Regions from separate parts of the Paenibacillus shunpengii genome, predicted to be linked through region 2. Evidence: predicted binding sites of a transcription regulator. Region 2 holds the regulator's gene; the other holds the start of a gene.
The links. The regulator LexA, encoded in region 2, represses DNA repair genes until DNA is damaged. The targets are predictions, from matches to a motif close to CGAACATATGTTCG.

Region 1: a site for LexA is predicted at 1,266-1,279, ahead of recA (recombinase RecA). Genes of this name have one in related genera too.

What each region holds. Positions count from the first base shown of each region.
Region 1 is NZ_JBHUMJ010000002.1:1,437,230-1,440,446, forward strand. It holds gene ACFSVM_RS06850 (competence/damage-inducible protein A) at 1-1,089, shown strand, start outside; gene recA (recombinase RecA) at 1,350-2,411, shown strand; gene ACFSVM_RS06860 (regulatory protein RecX) at 2,522-3,217, shown strand, end outside.
Region 2 is NZ_JBHUMJ010000002.1:2,922,149-2,925,365, forward strand. It holds gene ACFSVM_RS13595 (hypothetical protein) at 1-43, opposite strand, end outside; gene ACFSVM_RS13600 (DUF896 domain-containing protein) at 92-295, opposite strand; gene ACFSVM_RS13605 (LysM peptidoglycan-binding domain-containing protein) at 459-827, opposite strand; gene lexA (transcriptional repressor LexA) at 1,007-1,639, shown strand; gene glnA (type I glutamate--ammonia ligase) at 1,906-3,217, opposite strand, start outside.

The DNA.
Region 1 (3,217 bases), 1.5 Mb from region 2:
GCCGATATCATTATTTTCTCGGGTGGGATTGGTCCGACTCAGGATGATATTACAAAGGATGTTGTAGCTGAGCTGCTGGGCAGAGAGCTTCATATCGAACAGCGGTCTCTGGATAAGATTGAGCAAATGTTTACGAGCCGCGGAACGCTGATGACCGAGAACAACAAGCGTCAAGCGACATTAATAGAAGGGGCAACCCCGCTTACGAATGAGACAGGGCTTGCTCTCGGAAATGCGATTTTTCAAGATGATCATTATTATATTATTTTGCCCGGACCTCCCAAAGAGTTGAAACCCATGTTTACAAATCATGCTGTGCCATGGCTTCAGCAGCATGCGCTTACTGGCGAGATGCCGATCTACTCTAAAATGCTGAAGTTTGCGGGGATCGGTGAATCTATGCTGGAGGATAAGCTGAAGGATCTTATTTCGGCACAGACCGATCCGACGATTGCTCCGTATGCTGGAGAAGGTGAAGTGACGGTTCGTATCTCTACCAAAGCCGGAAGCGAAAGTGAAGCGATGGTCAAGTTGAATGAGCTTGAAGTGCAGATTCAACAGCGGTTGCCGGAGCATTTGTATGCAAGCCATGATATTCCTATTGAGCATGTCATTGTAGAGATGATGGCTGACCGTGAACTGACGTTGGGGGCTGCAGAGAGCTGTACAGGAGGTCTGCTCATGGAGCTTCTGACATCCATACCGGGGAGCGGGACCATGCTTCGTGGCGGGATCGTGTGCTATACAAATGAAATGAAGGAGAAGCTGTTGAACGTTCCCCATGCATACTTAGAAGGGGAGGATGCTCCTGGCGCGGTTAGTCCTGAAGTGGCCAAAGTGCTTGCAGAACAAGTTCGGATGATAACGGATGCTGATTATGGCTTGGCGGTTACGGGAGTAGCTGGTCCTGGTTATTCAGAGCGCAAGAAAGTCGGCCTTGTATATATCGGCATAGCGGAGCGCGGGGGAGAAACAGAGATTCACGAGCTTAACTTGAGCGGCAACCGGGAAACGATTCGAATTCGTTCTGCCAAAACGCTGCTATACCGTTTGTGGCGCAAGCTTGTTGAGAACGAGAAGCTGGACTGATGCTATTGTGGCCTGGGTCATACCCGTTTGACGACCAGCGTGGGAAGCAGTATACTGTATGTATCGGAAGAACCGAAGCGAACTCGTTTTGCGCTGGTTCTTCCTTTTTTATTTTATTGTTTCCAAATATGAAAGTGAGAGTGAGACAGGTGGGCGCCCGCTCCTCCAAAAAAAAACGAATGTATGTTCTCAAAAAATGCTTGGCAAACGACCATAAAGAGAGTATCATATACTTATAAACAAAGAAGGATGTGAGTTTATTGTCAGATCGTCGTGCTGCGCTGGATATGGCGCTCCGTCAAATAGAGAAGCAATTTGGTAAAGGTTCAATTATGAAACTGGGTGAATCAACTCACATGCAAGTCGAAATTGTACCCAGTGGATCAATTGCTTTGGATATTGCACTAGGAACCGGCGGTTTCCCTAGAGGCCGGATTATTGAAATATATGGACCTGAATCTTCTGGTAAAACAACCGTTGCGCTTCATGCTATTGCTGAAGTACAGAAGCAAGGTGGACAAGCTGCATTTATCGATGCAGAGCATGCACTTGATCCGCAATACGCTAGAAAGTTAGGCGTTAACATTGATGAATTGCTGTTGTCCCAGCCGGACACAGGTGAGCAAGGTCTAGAGATTGCAGAGGCGCTCGTACGCAGTGGCGCGGTTGATATCGTTATTATCGACTCTGTAGCTGCACTCGTGCCGAAGGCAGAGATTGAAGGCGATATGGGAGATTCCCACGTGGGTCTGCAAGCACGTCTGATGTCTCAAGCTCTTCGTAAGCTGTCTGGTGCGATCAGCAAATCGAAGACGATTGCGATCTTCATTAACCAGCTTCGCGAGAAAGTCGGCATCATGTTTGGTAACCCAGAGACCACTCCTGGTGGTCGTGCTCTTAAATTCTACTCCACTGTACGTCTTGACGTACGCCGTGTAGAGAGCATCAAGATGGGGAACGATGTTGTCGGGAACCGGACTCGGATTAAGGTCGTGAAGAATAAGGTTGCTCCTCCATTTAAGCAAGCAGAAGTTGATATTATGTATGGTGAAGGAATTTCCAGAGAAGGAAGTCTGCTCGATATCGCCACAGAATACAACATCGTGGATAAGAGTGGTGCGTGGTATTCCTATAACGGTGATCGTTTAGGCCAAGGCCGTGAGAATTCGAAGCAGTTCTTGAAGGAGAATCCTGAGCTTACACAAACTATTGAGCTGAAAGTGCGTGAAGCAAGCAACTTGACAACGACTGTTCCAGCTCAGTCTGATGCTGAGAAAGCGAAGGAAGCTGAAGAAGAACAGGAATTGTTCGAAATAGAATAATAGTATTCTTTTGATTTTCTGTAAACCGCAGCTCACTTTGATCTGCGGTTTTTTGTCTAGTTATACGAATGCACCACAAATTTAGTTATGAGGGAAGTGAGAGACACAGGATGAACGACAATGACGAGCAGGATATGATCCAGGACATAGAGCAGGGTGTCTCCCATTTTCCTAATGAATCACTAGAGATCACCCGAGTGGAGAAGCTGCGAGGGCGTGAAGCGAGGTATATGATATCATTTGGTTCATATGAGCTGTCTGTATTGGAAGACGTAATGATCAAGTACCGAATGATCAAGGGAAATTCATTTCACAAAACGGAGCTTGAAGAAATTGTTATCGCTGATGAGAAACAGCGAGCTTATGTACAAAGTCTAAAATTCCTGGAACGGAAGCCGCGGACAAGGCATGAGATGGCACAGAAGCTGAAGCAAAAGGAATATGTGGATTCAATAATTGAAGATGTATTATCAAGGCTGGAGCAAGAGAGGCTGATTGATGATTCATTCTATGCAAAAGAATGGGCTAGACAGCGTATTTCCAACCACCGAAAGGGGAAACTGTGGGTAGGGCAGGAGCTCCGGCAAAAAGGGATAGCCAAAGAACATATTCAGGTTGCTCTTGGCGAAGTCAGTCTAGAGGAAGAATGGGACAGCGCGATGACTGCTGGACGCAAGAAGTGGGATCAGGTTAAAGGAGATCTGCTCGAGAAGAAACGTAAAACCTACCCCTTCTTAATGCGCCGTGGATATTCTGGAGAGGTCACAAGGAAGGTCATCGGACAGCTTCAATCACAGTATGCGGAT
Region 2 (3,217 bases):
TCTGCTGGTTTTTCTTCACTGATCTTTCAAATGAACTCGCCATGAGTATCCTCCTTCAATCTATAACAAAAGCATGTACCTATTTATTGAATCATTTTCCTTTTGAATAAGTGTCGCCGCTTACATCGTCCACAATTTCAATGGATTCCAGCTGCTGACGGAAGTTGCTGCGGATGTTGTTCAAATAGATCTCTCTAAGCTCAGCCCGTTCAGCCAATTCTGCATCATTAAGCCCGGATTCCTTCTGCTTGCGGGCAAGCTCATTAATCCGCGCAACTAGACTTTCAATATCCAACTTTCTTCCCCTCCAAAATGCATAGTCTCTTTAACTTTGACATGATTAGAAAAGGTTGTCAAGGTAAATACCTGTATAGTCAGCATTTGATGCAGAATAGAAAAAAAGACGCAGATTAAGCCGCGTCCTTAGCATGTTATAAATTATAAACGAATTATACATATCAATCAAAATAAGGGAGATTTAACAGCTGTCCTGTTTGTATATGAGAGCTGGATAAACCATTAATATGCTGAATTTGATTAACATAATCTCTTATATCCATACCTTCCGGCTTATGCTCTGTACCGATCGCCCATAAAGTATCGCCAGGCTCCACAACAATCTTCTCGTATGCTACCTCTTGACCCGCGTCTGCAAATACCGTCATGAAACCCGTTAAGCTCAGAAGAAGGATTGAAGCTATCAATATCAAACGGATTAGTCTCTGCTTGTTCTTCTTCATTATAATATGTATCGTCTCACCCAAATTATTATTAGTCGATTCATCTGTTCTAGAATGTATGCTGTGATAAGTGCTGTATTTAAGCATTATTCCAACCTCCAAACGTTTGTTCTCATTCCTTACAAAACTCACTATAACACGAACATGTGTTTTGGGCAATAGTTTTTGAGAACAATTGTTCTGTATTTTTTTAGAACTAATGTTTGTACGAACGGAGGTTCTATGCTATAATTTTCCCAAACGTTATTATGTGGAGTTGATACGGTATGTCGAAGGTATCCAGCAGGCAGTTAGCAATTCTGGAGTTTATACGCAATGAAGTCCGATTGAAAGGATATCCGCCGTCCGTAAGAGAGATTGGTGAAGCTGTTGGTCTGGCCTCCAGTTCAACCGTTCACGGACACCTGGATCGTCTGGAGAAGAAGGGGTTAATTCGTAGAGACCCTACTAAACCACGGGCTATTGAATTGCTTGGTCAAGATGATAGTGATGATAATGTTCTTCAATTTACGCAGACAGTTGCTCGTGTTCCTGTCGTTGGTAAAGTCACTGCTGGTATTCCAATCACAGCTACAGAGAATATTGAAGATTATTTCCCACTGCCGATGCAATATGTTGGCGAGGAGAAGGTATTCATGCTATCTGTTGTCGGGGACAGTATGATTGAGGCGGGAATTTCGAATGGTGACTATGTTATCGTCCGCCAGCAGCAAACAGCGAATAACGGAGACATCGTCGTCGCGATGACGGAAGATGATGAAGCTACCGTTAAGACGTTCTATAAAGAGAAGGACCATATTCGCTTGCAGCCAGAGAATCCTACATACGAACCTCTCCGGCTTACGAAAGTAACCATTTTGGGTAAGGTTATCGGCTTGTTCCGTGACTTCCTTCATTAATTTGCCATTCTTTTATTTCTAGTATAGTATGTACAAAGCCGAGATCTTCTTGAGAAGATCTCGGCTTATTTTGTAGTAAGATGTAAGTAGTTTCTGAAATACTAATATCCAGCATGCTCTCTACTCGCCTACTCGGGTGATTAAGCACTGCATTCAGTCGTTACGAGCAAGAATTTGAAGCCTACTAGTCATAATATTGTTTAAATTGTTTTCTCACCAAAAAAAGAAAAACCCTTGAGCGCTTAGAGCGCCAAGGGTTTCCGGTTTTAGTAAAGCGTCAAATATTGATCGCGTTCCCATTGATGTACTTGTGTTCTATACATGTCCCACTCGATTTCTTTCAGTTCATAGAAGTGAGCCAGGGCATGATCTCCAAGCGCCTCAGTGATAACTTCGCTGCGGATCAGCTCATGCAATGCTTCCTTCAGATCAGCTGGGAGTGAAGGAATACCTTCTTCAATACGCTCTTCTTCAGACATGATGTAAATGTTGCGGTCGATTGGAGCAGGTAGACTCAGCTCACGGTTAATTCCATCCAATCCGGCTTTGAGCATAACAGCCAGTGCCAGATAAGGGTTCGCAGCAGGGTCTGGATTACGTACTTCAACACGAGTACTCAGCCCGCGGGAAGCCGGAATACGGATCATCGGACTACGGTTACTTGCAGACCATGCTACATAGCAAGGTGCTTCATAACCAGGAACCAAACGTTTGTAAGAGTTCACTGTCGGATTCGTAATTGCTGCCATAGCACGTGCATGCTTGAGAATACCAGCCATGTAGTGGCGAGCTGTCTTGCTGAGTCCCAAAGTATCGGATTCATCATAGAATGTATTCACATTGTCTTTGAATAGAGATTGGTGGCAGTGCATACCCGAACCATTCATACCGAACAGCGGCTTAGGCATAAATGTCGCATGCAGTCCATGCTGACGAGCAATCGTTTTGACAACCAGCTTAAAGGTTTGGATCTGGTCAGCAGCCTTAATGGCATCGGCGTATTTAAAGTCAATCTCATGCTGCCCAGGAGCAACCTCATGGTGTGAAGCTTCAATTTCAAAGCCCATTTCCTCAAGTGTCAGCACGATTTCACGACGGCAGTTCTCTCCAAGATCGGTAGGAGCAAGGTCAAAATAACCACCTTGGTCATTCAGCTCTTCCGTTGGATTACCATTAGCATCCGTACGGAACAGGAAGAATTCAGGTTCTGGACCTACATTCATCGAAGTGTAGCCCATTTGCTCTGCTTCTGTCAGCACACGCTTCAGAATACCGCGTGGGTCCCCCGCAAACGGAGTTCCGTCCGGCATATACACATCACAAATAAGACGCGCAACACGATTCTCTGTTACCCACGGGAAAATAACCCATGTGTCCAGATCCGGGTACAAGTACATATCTGATTCTTCAATACGAACGTAGCCTTCAATGGAGGAGCCGTCGAACATCATCTTGTTGTCGAGTGCTTTCTCCAGCTGGCTTACGGGAATTTCAACGTTCTTAATTGTTCCGAGCAGATCGGTAAACTGCAAACGAATAAAACGTACATTTTCTTCTTTCGCTATGCGGAGAATGTCA